2 regions of the Gordonia sesuvii genome follow, and region 1 is predicted to be linked to the other one. Evidence: riboswitches for the same ligand, from Rfam matches in the RefSeq annotation. Region 1 holds a riboswitch; the other holds the start of a gene.

Region 1 (7,068 bases):
CGATCGACGATCTCGGCGTCTTCCGGCCACGATTCCGCACGGTGACAATAGATCTTGGACGTGCGCGGCCACGTGTCACGCACCTTGAGGACCACGCCGTTGGCGCCCAGCGGGATTCGCACCAGATACGGCAGCGACGAACCTTCTTCGGGATTGCGGGCGACGAGGAAGTCGTCAGGCATGATCGATCCCCAACGCCCGCAGAACGGTTGCGAGTTTCGCCGTGGTCTCGTCGAGCTCATCCTGCGGGTCCGACTGCGCGACGATGCCACCACCCGCCCAGGTCCGCAGGCTTCGACGATCTGCACCCAGGTGCAGGCATCTGATCGTCACCATCCATTGGCCGTCTCCCGACGCGTCGCACCAACCGACCGCGCCGCCGTAGAGGCCGCGGGGTTCCTCGATCTCGCGGATCAGCTGTGCGGCAGCGTCAGTGGGGGTGCCGCAGACTGCGGGAGTGGGGCTGAGGGCCGAGGCCAGGTCGAGTGCCGTGATCGACGGATCGCGGAGCGTCGCGCGAATCGGAGTGGCGAGGTGCCATACCTCGCCGGTCGGATGGACCTCCGGCGTCGACGGTACGTCGAGGTCAGAACACAATGGCGCGAGCCGATCTCGCAGATAGTCGACGACGAACCGATGTTCGGACTGATCTTTGTGTGATGCTGCGAGAGCTCGCGCGGCCGCCCGGTCGACCGTTGGGTCCGCCGACCGTGGTGCGGAGCCCGCGTACGGGCGGCACGTGACGACGCGACCTCGCCTGCGTAGCAACATCTCCGGGCTCGCCCCGAGGAGCCATGAGTCGTCGCCGAACACTGCGCCCACATCGACGGCGAACGCGTTGCGGTCGCTGTTGCCGCCGGCCAGCGCGGCCAAGAGTTCGGGGACGTCCACCGCGGGCTCGACGACGATGTCGACCGCACGAGCGAGCACCACTTTGTCGAGCTCGCCGTCGGCGATCCGCTTGATGGCGCCGATGACTCGGTCGCGATGGGTTCGCGGGTCCGGGCGCGCGATCATCGACGTCGCTCGACGCCGGACCGGACTCGAGGGTGCCAGCGGTGCGGGCTCGGCCGGCAACGAGATCGGTGCCACCAATGCCGCAGGGTCGCTGGGATCGAACGGGATCGCGCCTGTGATCGCGCGCACCGACCCCGATGCCAGGGCCGCCCGTGCGGCCGTCACGTCGTCGAACGTGCGACCGACGCCGCGTCCGCGAACTGTCCCGTGCGGCCCGGACAGGACGAACACATCGTCGTCGGCGCCGTAGGAGGAGGCCATGACCTCACCGTACCGGCTAGGCAGTCGGGGTTTCGCTCACGCTGAATCAGTTGTTGACTCCGCCTGGTCGATGGGTGAGTCTTGATGCGGGTCATGAGTGCCAGTGACAAGCCCCGGCTCGCTGGCCGGCAACCCTCCTCCGCGGTGGGGTGCTCCGGGTGACGACCCGGCCGTGGTCGAGGTGATCACGGCAAGCGCGGATTCCCTAGGAGTGTTTGTCATGTCTGCTGTGTTGTCATCCCCGTTCGTGACGTCGCTGGCCGGTCTCTCGGCGCGGGCGCCGAAGCGGCCGCCGATCGCCCCACTCGCCGAGGTCGTCGGCGCCGGCGAACGGGTGCCGCTGTCGTCCGGTGACGTGGTGCGGTACGCCAATCTCGACTATGCGGCCAGCGCGCCCGCCCTGGCCGATGTCGCACGGGCCGTGCAGCGCTCGCTGGGCCAGTACGCGAGTGTGCATCGCGGAGCGGGCCATCTCTCCCAGGTCACCACCGCGCGGTACGAGGCGGCCCGTGAGACGGTGCGCGAGTTCGTTCGCGGCCGCGTCGACGACGCGGTCGTGTTCACCCGCGGCACCACCGACGCCATCAACCTGGCAGCCCACATCACCTGCGGCGACGTGGTCGTTCTGGACATCGAACACCACGCGAACCTGCTGCCGTGGTCGGCCCGCGAACGCACCGGGTCGTCACGGCTGCGGGTGGTCCGCGCCGCGCCGACGATCGAGGACACCCTCGCCGCGCTGGAAACCGAACTCGCGTCGTCGCCGGCGGCGCTCCTCGCGGTGACGGCCGCCTCCAACGTCACCGGCGAGGTCCTGCCGGTCGGTCGTCTTGCGGCCGTCGCACACCGTCACGGCGCACGCATTCTCGTCGACGCCGCGCAACTCGTCGCGCATCGGCCGGTGTCGATGGTGACCCACGGCGTCGACTATCTCGTGTTCTCCGGTCACAAGCTCTACGCACCGTTCGGGGCCGGGGTGTTGGTGGGACGTTCGGATTGGCTCGACGCGGCCGAGCCGTATCTGGCCGGCGGTGGAGCCTCGGCGGCCGTCACGGTCGACGAGGCGACCCAGTCGGCCGACGTCACCTGGCACCGCGGCGCCGCGCGACATGAGGCCGGATCGCCGAATGTGTTGGGCGCGTTGTCGATCGCTGCTGCATGTGAGTCGTTGACCGCGCTCGGGTTCGACGCGATCGGACTGCACGAGACCGCTCTGCTGGCCCGCCTCGACAGAGGCCTCGATTCGGTCGACGGCGTCGAGCCGCTGCGTGTGTTCGACGACTCGACCGAACGGGTCGGCATAGCCGGCTTCGTCGTCGACGGTCGTGCGCCCCGCGAGGTGGCCGAATTCCTCAGCAACAGAGCGGGAATCGGTGTCCGCGACGGCAAGTTCTGCGCGCATCCGCTCTTGCGGCGGCTCGGATTCCCGGACGGCGCGGTGCGCGCGAGTTTCGGCCTCGGTACCGGTTCCGACGACATCGACCGGTTGGTGGATGCGCTGCGGGGGCTGGCCCTTCGTGACGCCCGCTCCTTCGTCGCGGGCTCCTCAGGGACCGAGGGATAGGTCAACCGCTCGTTCGTCGCGGGCTCCTCAGGGGCCAGGGGATAGATCAACCGCTCCTCAGGGACCGGGGAAAGATCAACTGCTCCCTGAGGAATCCCGGAGCCTGCGAAGGGATGTCACGAAGGGCAGCAACCGCTTCCACGAAGGGCGTGGCACCCCTCAGGCCTCGCCGCGCTCCCACTGCTCGACCAACTCGGCTTCCGCATCGGGCGCCAGGGTGCCGTAGAGCTTGAACCGCGCCATGCCGCCGTCGGGGAAGATGTCCATCCGCGCCTCGGTCATCGGCCGGTCGAGATCGATGACGAATCTGTGACGGGTATCGGGCTGTAAGTCGGTGCGCGGCAACACCTCGAACCATTCGCCGTCCTCACCGTCGCGCCCGCGGACGGTTGCGGAGCCGGGGGCGTTGCCGAGGAAGTAGCTGGTGTCGAGTTCGACGAGGCTGACCTGGCCGCGGCCCGCGAGTCGCACCTGCACCCAGTCGTTGCCGTCGTCGCGTCGCCGCGACGTCTCCCAGCCCTCACCCATGTTGCGGGCGCGGCCGGGCATCAGCAGGTTGTTCGGCGAGCTGTAGAACATGTTGGAGCAGGCCGTGATCAGGCCACCGTTCTCCAGGGCGGCGAGGTCGAAATGGCCGTAGCGGAAGAAGTGCGGGTTGGGCACGCCGCGACCGTGCACCCGGAATCGGGCGACGCCTCCGTCGGGATGCATCGACAGCCGTACGTGGGTGAAGCGGTTCTTGGCGCCGACCTTGAACGGATTGCGGGTGTCGCCCTCGGCCGGGCTCTTCTCGACGATCGTCACCCACTCGACGTCGTTGAGGAGTTGATCGACCGAGACCACGCCCTCGACGGCGGCCGCCTCGACCGAGATGTGCGGGGGATAGTTGCCCTTGAACCACGACGTGTCCACGACGACGCCGTACACCACTCCAGGCGCACCGAGACGGACGATCGCCTGGTCGATGCCACCAACACGGCGACGGCGGGTCTCCCAGCCGTCGTACACCTGACCCTTGTGGCCGAACGTCGCGGGGCGGTACTCCGCCGGCGGCGTCTTGATCAGATTCTGTGCCTCCGCGAAGAGATCGTCGTTGGTCCAGACCACCGCGCCCCCGAGGTCGCGAAGTGCGAGATCGGGCATGGACGTGAAATGCGGGCGATGGCCCGACGAGGGCGGCGGCTGAGGAGTCACGTTTTCTCATCGTAGGTAACGGTTTGCCTGGGATCGAATCCGAGCGCATACTTGCGCCCAGCAATTGATTGCAGACCGCAACTAATTGCAAAGGGAAAGTAAAGAAGTCCTCCGGAAAGGGATCTGCGCCGATGCTCGACCAGAACGCCCTCGATGAGCTCTTCGACGTGTTGGCCCGCTACGTCCGCATGCGCGACCGCGCGGCCCACCGAACGTTTCGGACACCGGACGGCGACGTCGAGTCGGCTGCCTTCAAGTGCCTGTTCCATCTGGCGCGGCAGCCGATGCGCGCCCGTGAGCTGGCCGAGAGCCTGCATGCCGAGCCGTCGTCGGTGAGTAGGTACGTCGCCGAACTCGTCGACCTGGGGTTTGTCCGTCGCGAAGCGGATCCCGCTGATGGCCGGGCCACGCTGCTGGTCATCACCGACATCGGCCGCGAACGCGTCGCGGCGATGCGTGCGGTGCGGCGACACGCGATGGACCGGGCGATGACCGACTGGACCGACGACGAACTGCGGACCCTGGTGCTGCTTCTCGGCCGGTTCGTCGACGCGGCCGAGCCGCTCTTCGCGCCGTCGGGAGACAAGCCCGGCAGCCTGGAGGACTTGATGAAAGGACGTGCATGACCGACACAGCCGCCGAGGCCCGCGACGAGGTCGCCGGGGCCGGGCTGACCCACCGCCAGATCCTCACGGTGCTGGCGGGCCTGATGAGCGCGATGTTCCTGGCCGCGCTCGATCAGACGATCGTCTCGACGTCGATCCGCACCATCGCCGACGACCTCAACGGCTACGACATGCAGGCGTGGGCGACGACGGCATACCTGGTGACCGCGACCATCGTCACGCCGCTCTACGGCAAACTGTCCGACCTCTACGGCCGCAAACCGTTCTTCATGGTCGCGATCTCGATCTTCGTCGTCGGGTCCCTGCTGTGCAGCCTGGCGACGTCGATGTACGAGCTCGCCGCGTTCCGCGCATTCCAAGGCCTCGGCGCGGGTGGCCTGATGACCTTGGCGCTCACCACCATCGGCGACATCGTGCCGCCGCGGGAGCGCGCCAAGTACCAGGGCTATTTCCTCGCCGTGTTCGGTACCTCCAGCGTGCTCGGACCGGTCCTCGGCGGACTGTTCGCCGGACAGAGCTCGATCCTGTGGATCAGCGGCTGGCGCTGGGTCTTCCTCGTCAACGTGCCGATCGGGATCTGTGCACTGCTACTCGTCTACAAGGTGCTCAACTACGACCAGCAGAAAGGCACCGGTGGCCGCACCGACTACTGGGGCGCCACCGGCCTGGCCGTCACGGTCGCACCACTGCTGATCGTTGCCGAGCAGGGCCGCGAATGGGGATGGACCTCCGGTACCGCCTGGCTCTGTTACGCGATCGGCGCGGTCGGCCTCGCCGCTTTCATCTGGATCGAGCACCGGATGGGCGACGACGCGCTGATCCCGTTGCGAGTGTTCCGGAATCCGGTCTTCGCGCAGGGCGTGGTCATCTCGGTGGTCGTCGGCGCCGCGATGTTCGGCGGCATCTCGATTCTCCCGCAGTACTACCAGGTGTTGCGCGGATCGAGTCCGATGATCGCGGGACTGCAGATGCTGCCGATGGTCGTCGGCCTCATGACCGGCTCGATCCTGTCCGGTCAACTGATCTCGCGGACGGGTCGCTACAAGATCTTCCCGATCATCGGGTCGGTGCTGGTGACCGTCGGCGCGTTCCTGATGCACCTCGTCAGTGTGGACACACCGCTCTACCTGGTGATGGGCACTGCCGCACTGATCGGATTCGGCCTGGGCAATCTGCTGCAGCCGGTCACGCTGGCCATGCAGAACATCCTGCCGCCCAAGGACATGGGCCTGTCGACCGGCACCGCGACGTTCTTCCGTCAGATCGGCGGAACGATGGGTGTGGCGGTGTTCTTCTCGGTGTTGTTCTCCCTGATGGGTCCCAACATCTCCGACGAGATGACCTCGGCCGCGCAGCAACCCGAATACCGGGCTGCGGTGGTCGAGGCCTCGCAGAGCGACAACCCTCAGGTCCGACAGTTCGCCGACGGACTCATGGCCGCGGCCCAGAACCCAGACGGCGCCGCCGGCGCGTCCGACGACGTCATGTCCGACACCTCGGTGATCTCCGAGCTGCCTGCCGAACTGGCCCGACCCATCAAGGTCGGTTTCGCCGACTCGATGGATGGGGTGTTCCTGGCCGTGTCGATCGTGTCGCTGGTCGGTGTTCTCGGCACGCTCACATGGAAGGAACTGCCCCTGCGCACCGGAAAACCCACGTAAGTTCCCCTACCAACGTGCCCAGCACGGAGGTCGAGTGGGCGTTGAATTCGGTCGAGTGGGCGTCGCCTCTGCAGAAACGTGACGTTCTGAGAGAACTCCGACGCCCACTCGACCGAATTCAGCGCCCACTCGACACGAAAGGCCCGTGCTGGGCACGTTCTGGACGTTGGGTTGCGGTCTGTCGACTACCCCCGACTCGGCTCGTTGACCTCTTCCGGATGAGTCTTGAGGCGCTCGACGGCCGCCTTGGCGATCTGCTCGGCCTCGGCCTTGCCGACCCAGCCTCCGGGCTGGACCTCTTTGCCCGGCTCGAGGTCCTTGTAGTGCTCGAAGAAGTGGGCGATGGGTCCGAGTTCGAACTCGCTGACGTCGTTGACGTCCTGGATGTGATCCCAGCGGACGTCGCCGGCGGGCACGCACAGCAGCTTGTCGTCGCCGCCGGCCTCGTCGGTCATCGTGTACATGCCGACGACGCGGGCGCGCACGATCACACCGGGGAACACCGACTCGGGCAGCAGCACCATGGCGTCGAGCGGATCGCCGTCCTCGCCGAGGGTGTTGTCGATGTAGCCGTAGTCGGCCGGGTAGCCCATCGAGGTGTACAGATAGCGGTCGAGGTAGATCTTGCCGGTCTCGTGATCGACCTCGTATTTGTTACGGCAGCCCTTGGGGATCTCGATGGTCACATCGAATTCCACGGTTCCTCCTGGCACTTGATCGCTGGTGGTGACGGCAGCCGACGAGC
Region 2 (7,068 bases), on a different contig from region 1:
AGACCACATCGACTATCTCGAGACCCAGCTCGAACTGATGGACCGGATCGGCGAACAGCTCTACCTGTCCAAGACGGTCGCGACGCCGCCCACCGTCGACTGACCACTGCGGTTCCGCGCGGCCGCCAGCGCGACGACCAGAACCACGATCCCGGCGACCGCCAGCCCCGCCCCCAGCAGCGACGGCGCGCGGTAGCCGTAGCCCGCTGCGATCACCAGACCGCCCAGCCATGCCCCAGCCGCGTTCGCGATGTTCAATGCGGAGTGATTCAGTGCTGCCGCCAGCGTCTGCGCGTCGTCGGCGACATCCATCAGCCGGGTTTGTAGCGCCGGGATCGTCGACGCCCCGGACAGCCCGATCGCATAGCTGAGGATCATCGCCGCCCACGCGTTGTCCAGCGTGAGGGCGAACAGCGCCAACGAAGCCGCCGTGGCGACGAGTCCGATGAGGATGCCCGCGGGCACACTCCGGTCGGCGAGCACACCACCGACGATGTTGCCGGTCACCATCCCGAGACCGAACAGCATCATCGCCACCGGCACGAGCGAGACCGACAGGCCCGTCACGGTCGTCAGCGCCGAGTTGAGATACGTGTAGTAGGCGAACATGCCGCCGAACCCGACGACCCCGATGAACAGCGTGAGCCACACCTGCGGGCGCGACAACGCACCGAGTTCGGTCATCGGGTTGGTGACCCGCATGTCCGCAAGTGCGGGCAGGTTGCGGATGAGAGCGACGATGGTCAACAGTCCGATCACGACGACGATGGCGAACGCGACCCGCCAGCCGAACGTCTCGCCCAACCAGGTTGCCATCGGCACGCCGAGCACATTGGCGACCGACAGACCCAGCATCACCTGGCCGACTGCCTTGGCGCGGTCACGCGGACCGGCCAGATGGGCGGCGACCAGCGCGGCGACACCGAAGTAGGCGCCGTGTGGCAGACCGGCGACGAACCGCGCCGCGATGAGCAGTCCGTAGTTGGGCGCCAGCACTGTGGCGAGGTTGCCCACGGTGAAGGCCACCATCAGACCGATGAGCAGGGTGCGACGCGGCACCCGGGCGGTGAGCGCCGCGATGAGCGGTGCACCGACGACGACGCCCAATGCGTAGGCCGAGATGACATGGGCCGCGGTGGGTTCGCTGACACTCAGGGTCGACGCGATGTTGGGCAGCAACCCCATCGCCACGAACTCGGTGGTGCCGATCCCAAATCCGCCGAGGGCAAGAGCGATGACGGCCCACCGACGGACGGAGGCGGTCACCGGTGCTGCGGCGGGTGCGGTTGGCGCTGAGGACACTCAGTCTCCAACTCCCGGCTCCCCTACCGGGATTCCCCATCGGTCAGGTGAGTTGATTCACACGGGCAAGGTGCCGGGGCACCGGCCGTCTCCTACTCGTCACTCCCGGGGTCGTCGCCTGCCTCCGACGATGACGAGTTCTTCGAGGACCCGGTGCCGGCACCCGTGGTCGACAATCCCGGACCGGTGGTCTGGTCCTCGCCGTTCCCGTCGCCGTCGTTGTCCTCCGCACCGTCGGTCTCGATGTCTCCCCCGGCGACTCCATTGCTCGCGCCGGCGTTGCTGTCGGTAGCGCTGGGGTCGGGAGCGTGCGGCGTGGACGTCGCGGACGTGTCGGGCGGCGTGGAGGGCGTTTTCGGAGTCTGCTCGCCGGACGGCGCGGAACCGGGCGCAGGGGAATCGGGCGCAGGGGAATCGGAGCGAGTGGAGGTAGCGGCGTCCGACGGCGTGGTCGGAACGGGCACCGACGACGTACTCCCGGTGGAGGAGTCCGCTGTCGCCGCAGCTTCGGTTTCCGCACCGCCCGATTCCGGATCATCCGAGGACGTCGTATCTGTTGTGGACGCATCCGTCACGAGCGCCGCGGGTCCGACGTCGTCGAGGGCGCTCAGCAGCACGGCCTGTCGCGCGCCACGCGCGTCCACCGACACCGTGGTCGTGTCGACGGTCCTGGGCCCGATGATCTCGCCCGCCCAGTGCCGGACGAAGTTCACCGGGATCAGCAGGATGCTGCGCGCGCTGGCCGCCAGCGCCGCGACGCCTTCCTTGATCTGGTCGGGCGCACCGTTGACGACGCCCTGCAGGATCTGCTCGAAGACGAAGATGTCGGGGAGGTAGCCGCCGTAGCCGAGGTACGGGAGCGGCGGCAGCACGTCCTGTACCAGCCGGACCACCGGTTGCAGATTGGAGAGTTCGATCCCGTAGGGCAGATCGAACGTCCATCGGCCCACAAGGAAATCGCCGATTCGGGAGCTGTCGATGCCGATGGTCGCCGCGCCGTCGCGGATGACCCCGACGATGGCCGAATCCGCCTGCGCCACACAGTCGGTCATCGCAATGCCACACTCCACCGGACGATGATCGTTCCAGCTCGCCTCAGTGGGGTCGCGGTACATCTGGAACGGGTACAGCCCGTGTTTCGTGAAGTAGCCGACCAGCCCGTCGATGGTGCCGATCGGGTCGTAGAACGGGTCGGGGAGATCGCAGATGGGATCGCCCTCGACGCAGACCGACACGACCCGCGACTCCAACTCGTCGAACCCACGCGGCCCGTCGCCCTCGCGCGGACCCATCATGGTCAGGCCCGGGATCACACCGGTCAGCGACAACTCGATGCCCCGGCCGGTCTTGTCGCCGGCACGTCGCGGATCGGAGTAGAGCTCCCCGGAGATGGTGGCGTGGTCGATGTCGACTTCGACCGGCTCACCGTCGCGGCCCACCACGACGACCGTGTCATCGCGGTCGTTACCGATGTCGGACAGGACATCGCCCGCGACCCGCGCTCCCTGCGAGTAGCCCGCCACCACCACAGGTCTATCCCCGCAGTCGTACTGATACTGCGCTATTGCACGTTTCGTCGCGGCCTGACCCTGGCTGACGCTGTCGTCGTACCCGGCGGCACCGAGCGGCCACAGCGTGGTCGGGTAGTCGGCGTAGATGATCTCGTAAGGATTGTCGTGGTACGGACTGTCTTCATCGTCGACGATCTCGACCTCACCGTCGCTGTTCAGAACCGGCTTCTTGCCCGTGTACCGCTGGGTCACCCCGACCATGTGCACGGCCTCGGGATCGTTGGTTCCGCCGACCATGATCACCGCACCGGCGCCGCACCCGTCGGCGCGGGCGACTCCCGCCCCCGGAAGACAGAACGCGGCAACCACTATGAAGCAGCTCGAGATCGCGATGAGAACAACCGGAACCCGGCGAGTCAGCCGGAAGCGCGCACCCATGAGCTCTCTGTCCTCCATCTGCCCGGGCGACCGCGTCGGGGCTGTGACGCGAGTCGATCAGGCTGGCGACAGAGTAGATCCGTGATCTCAAATAGCGAATCCTCGTTAGTTCAACTAACAACCCTGACCAGGCCTTTTACTGGTGCCAGATACAAGATTCATCCTTTTGGAGGACAGGCGTTGTCAGTTTGTGACCGTCATCAGCCCCGGTTTGTGACCACCACGATCGGGACGGTTCCCTGGCCTTCTGGACCGTGCTATATCCTTGACGCCAGGTCATGAGCATCAGCGTCAAGCCCCGGCTTGCTGATCGGCAACCCTCCAACCGCGGTGGGGTGCTCCGGGTGATGACCGGGTTGAGGAACGCATACGCATTCCCCGGCAAGCGCGGGTCCGAAGGTCGGACCCCACCAGGGTCGTTGCACCCTGCCGACCGCAGAAAGCAGGACACTCATGTCTGACGCCACCGACGGCGCCGATCCGACGGCGAACTGGAGCTTCGAGACCAAACAGGTCCATGCCGGCCAGACCGCCGATCCCACCACCAATGCGCGGGCGCTGCCCGTGTACCAGACCACGTCGTACGTGTTCAACGACACCCAGCACGCCGCGAATCTGTTCGGTCTCGCCGAACCCGGCAACATCTACACGCGGATCATGAATCCGACCCAGGACGCGGTGGAACAGCGCATCGCCGCCCTCGAGGGTGGCGTGGCCGCGTTGCTGGTGGCATCGGGCCAGGCGGCCGAGACCTACTCGATCCTCAACATCGTCGAGACCGGCGGCCACGTGGTGTCGAGTCCACGTCTGTACGGCGGCACGTTCAACCTGTTCCACTACACGCTGCCCAAACTCGGCGTCGAGGTGTCGTTCGTCGAGGATCCGGAGGACCTCGACTCCTGGCAGGCGGCCATCAAGGACAACACCCGCGCCCTGTTCGGCGAGACGATCTCCAACCCCAACAACGAGATCCTCGACGTCGAGGGCATCGCGGAGGTCGCCCACCGCAACAGTCTCCCGCTCATCGTCGACAACACCGTCGCCACCCCGTATCTGCTGAATCCGCTGGCCCACGGTGCAGACATCGTCGTGCACTCGGCGACGAAGTACATCGGTGGCCACGGCACCGCCATCGGTGGCGTCATCGTTGACGGCGGCACCTTCGACTGGCGCGCCCAGCGCGACGGGAAAGACCTGTTCCCGGGGTTCACCACGCCGGATCCGAGCTACCACGGCGCCGTCTTCGCCGACCTCGGCGCACCCGCGTTCGCACTGAAGGCCCGCGTGCAGTGGCTCCGCGACACCGGTGCCGCCATCTCTCCGTTCAACGCCTTCCTCCTGGCCCAGGGGCTGGAGACATTGAGCCTGCGGGTGGAGCGACATGTCGCCAACGCGCAACGCGTGGCGCAGTATCTGGAAGCCCATGCCCAGGTGGAGTCCGTGGCCTACGCCGGGCTGCAGTCGTCACAGTGGTACGAGCGTGCACAGAAGCTGCTGCCGAAGGGACAGGGCGCCATCGTCAGCTTCGAGATCGCGGGCGGCCTCGAGGCCGGCCGGAAGTTCGTCGACGCACTCACGCTGCACAGCCACGTCGCCAACATCGGTGACGTCCGGTCGCTGGTGATCCACCCGGCGTCCACCACACACAGTCAATTGACACCGGAGGAACAGGTCGGCGCCGGAGTAACACCGGGCCTGGTCCGCCTGGCGGTCGGCATCGAAGGATTCGACGACATCATCGCCGATCTCGAACAGGGATTCGCGGCCGCGAAGTGAGTTGAGGGACAGAGGAAGTCGGAGTGTGCTGCAGAGTGAGTGAATTGTGTCGGTGAGTATCGAAACGCAAACCCAGCCCGTCGACGGACCCGACTGGGAAACGATGCCGGACGGGGCCACGGCCCGTGTCCGCATCGGCGCGGTCTCCCTCGACAACGGTGACCGGATCGACGATGTCACCCTGGCCTTCCAGCGCTGGGGTGCGTTGTCGCCGTCCCGGGACAACGTCATCCTCACCCTGCATGCACTCACCGGCGACTCGCACGTCACCGGTCCCGCCAACGACGAGCACCCGACGGCCGGCTGGTGGGACGGGCTGATCGGCCCCGGCTGCGCCATCGACACCGACGAGTGGTGCGTCATCTCGGCCAACGTGTTGGGGGGCTGCCGCGGGTCGACCGGGCCGTCGTCACCCGCTCCCGACGGGCGTCCATGGGGGTCGCGGTTCCCGCAGATCACGGTGCTCGATCAGGTGCGTGCCGAGCGGATCCTGATGGACCGGCTCGAGATCGCCGGGGTCGGTGCCGTCGTGGGCGGGTCCATGGGCGGTGCCCGCGCGCTCGAATGGGCCATCGAGTATCCCGAGATGGTCCGGAGCGCACTGGTTCTGGCGGTGGGCGCGCGCGCCACCGCCGATCAGATCGGCACCCAGACCACCCAGATCGCTGCGATCACCGCCGACCCCGCATGGCAGGGCGGCGACTACCACGACACCGGGCAGGCACCCACCGCCGGTCTCGGTGTGGCACGGCGGATCGCGCATCTCACCTATCGCGGCGAGGTGGAACTCGACCGTCGTTTCGCCGACGATCCCCAGGCCGACGAGCAGCCGCTGACCGGCGGTCGCTACGCCGTCGACAGCTATCTGCAGCATCAGGCGGCCAAGCTGACCCAGCGGTTCGACGCCGGCAGCTATGTGGTGCTCAGCAACGTGCTGAACCACCACGATGTGGGTCGCAACCGGGGCAGCATCGAATCCGTGCTGCGGGCCTGCCAGGTCCCCGTGATCGTCGGCGGGATCGCGTCAGACCGCCTGTACCCCTTGCGGTTGCAGGTCGAGCTTGCCGAGCAGCTGGGCAACTGTGTCGGCGGGCTGCAGGTCCTGCACTCGGACAACGGTCATGACGGATTCCTGACCGAGTTCGATGCCATCAGTGATCTGCTCAAGCAGACCGTCGAGATCGCGCGGGGCTGAGCGAAGAGCGTGACGAAGGGACCCTTCGTGACGATCCTCCGCAAGCTCCGGATCTCCTCAGGGACCAGAAGGTAAAGCCCACCTCCGCTCTTCAGGGAACAGATATACGGTCCACCACTCCCGATCCCTGAGGGTCCACCGCCGCTCCCCTATCGCGTCGGCGTGGTGGACACCGGCGCTCCCTGCTGCGGCGCGGCGCGGGGTGTAGGCGGCGTGGTGGTGGTCTGCGGCGCAACGCTTTCCGGCGCCGGTGGCGGCGCGGGCGTCGAGGACTCCGGACGCAGATCCGGCGGAAGCAGTTCCGGCGGGATCGTGGGCGACGGTCGACCCGGCGGCCAGGGCAGCGTCGGCAGCGGATACGGCACCAGCGTGCGCGTGGGTGGCGACGTCGACGAGTCCGTCTCCGTCGTCGGCGGCAATTCCGTTGTGGCCCAGCCGGGATAGTCCTCCCAGCGGGACTCGGTGCGTTGCATCGGCGGCTGGGCGGGCTCCGGTTGCGCCTGGGTGACCCGCGGCTGCGGCGGCGCCGCGGACGTCGTCGACTCCGATGTGGTTGTCGTCGTGGACATCTCGGACGTCGCGAGCGTGGTGGTCGACGGCAACGGTGTGGAGGCAGGCTCGTTGTGCCCGGCCAGCGAGGAGCTCACCGCATAGATCGTCATCGTCGCGGCGGCGAGGATCGCCGCCACCACCGCCAGCGGCGTGGCCGACAACCATTCCCGGTGCCGACGACCGCCGATGAACGCGAGTCGCGTCGTGCCCGACGATGCCTTGGCCCTTGCCAGGATGGCGGCCCCGATCGACGCGGCGAGTTCCGGCGCGTCCGGCACCACGACCTCGACATGC

Evidence for each region. Region 1 has a riboswitch for S-adenosylmethionine ahead of VZC37_RS23215 (aminotransferase class V-fold PLP-dependent enzyme). Riboswitches for the same ligand answer to the same signal wherever they lie in the genome.
Region 2: it holds a riboswitch for S-adenosylmethionine, as region 1 does, so the genes downstream of both, VZC37_RS00815 (bifunctional o-acetylhomoserine/o-acetylserine sulfhydrylase) here and VZC37_RS23215 (aminotransferase class V-fold PLP-dependent enzyme) in region 1, are expected to answer to the same signal.

The regions. Positions count from the first base shown of each region.
Region 1 is NZ_JAZDUF010000009.1:124,751-131,818, reverse strand. Features, by position in the region: gene VZC37_RS23225 (ERCC4 domain-containing protein) at 1-182, opposite strand, end outside; gene VZC37_RS23220 (isochorismate synthase) at 175-1,278, opposite strand; SAM riboswitch class IV at 1,368-1,481, shown strand; gene VZC37_RS23215 (aminotransferase class V-fold PLP-dependent enzyme) at 1,499-2,842, shown strand; gene alc (allantoicase) at 3,002-3,985, opposite strand; gene VZC37_RS23205 (MarR family winged helix-turn-helix transcriptional regulator) at 4,168-4,662, shown strand; gene VZC37_RS23200 (MDR family MFS transporter) at 4,659-6,323, shown strand; gene VZC37_RS23195 (inorganic diphosphatase) at 6,509-7,021, opposite strand.
Region 2 is NZ_JAZDUF010000001.1:186,233-193,300, forward strand. Features, by position in the region: gene bfr (bacterioferritin) at 1-103, shown strand, start outside; gene VZC37_RS00805 (MFS transporter) at 61-1,302, opposite strand; gene VZC37_RS00810 (cutinase family protein) at 1,395-3,251, opposite strand; SAM riboswitch class IV at 3,526-3,645, shown strand; gene VZC37_RS00815 (bifunctional o-acetylhomoserine/o-acetylserine sulfhydrylase) at 3,705-5,027, shown strand; gene metX (homoserine O-acetyltransferase MetX) at 5,074-6,222, shown strand; gene VZC37_RS00825 (hypothetical protein) at 6,372-7,068, opposite strand, start outside.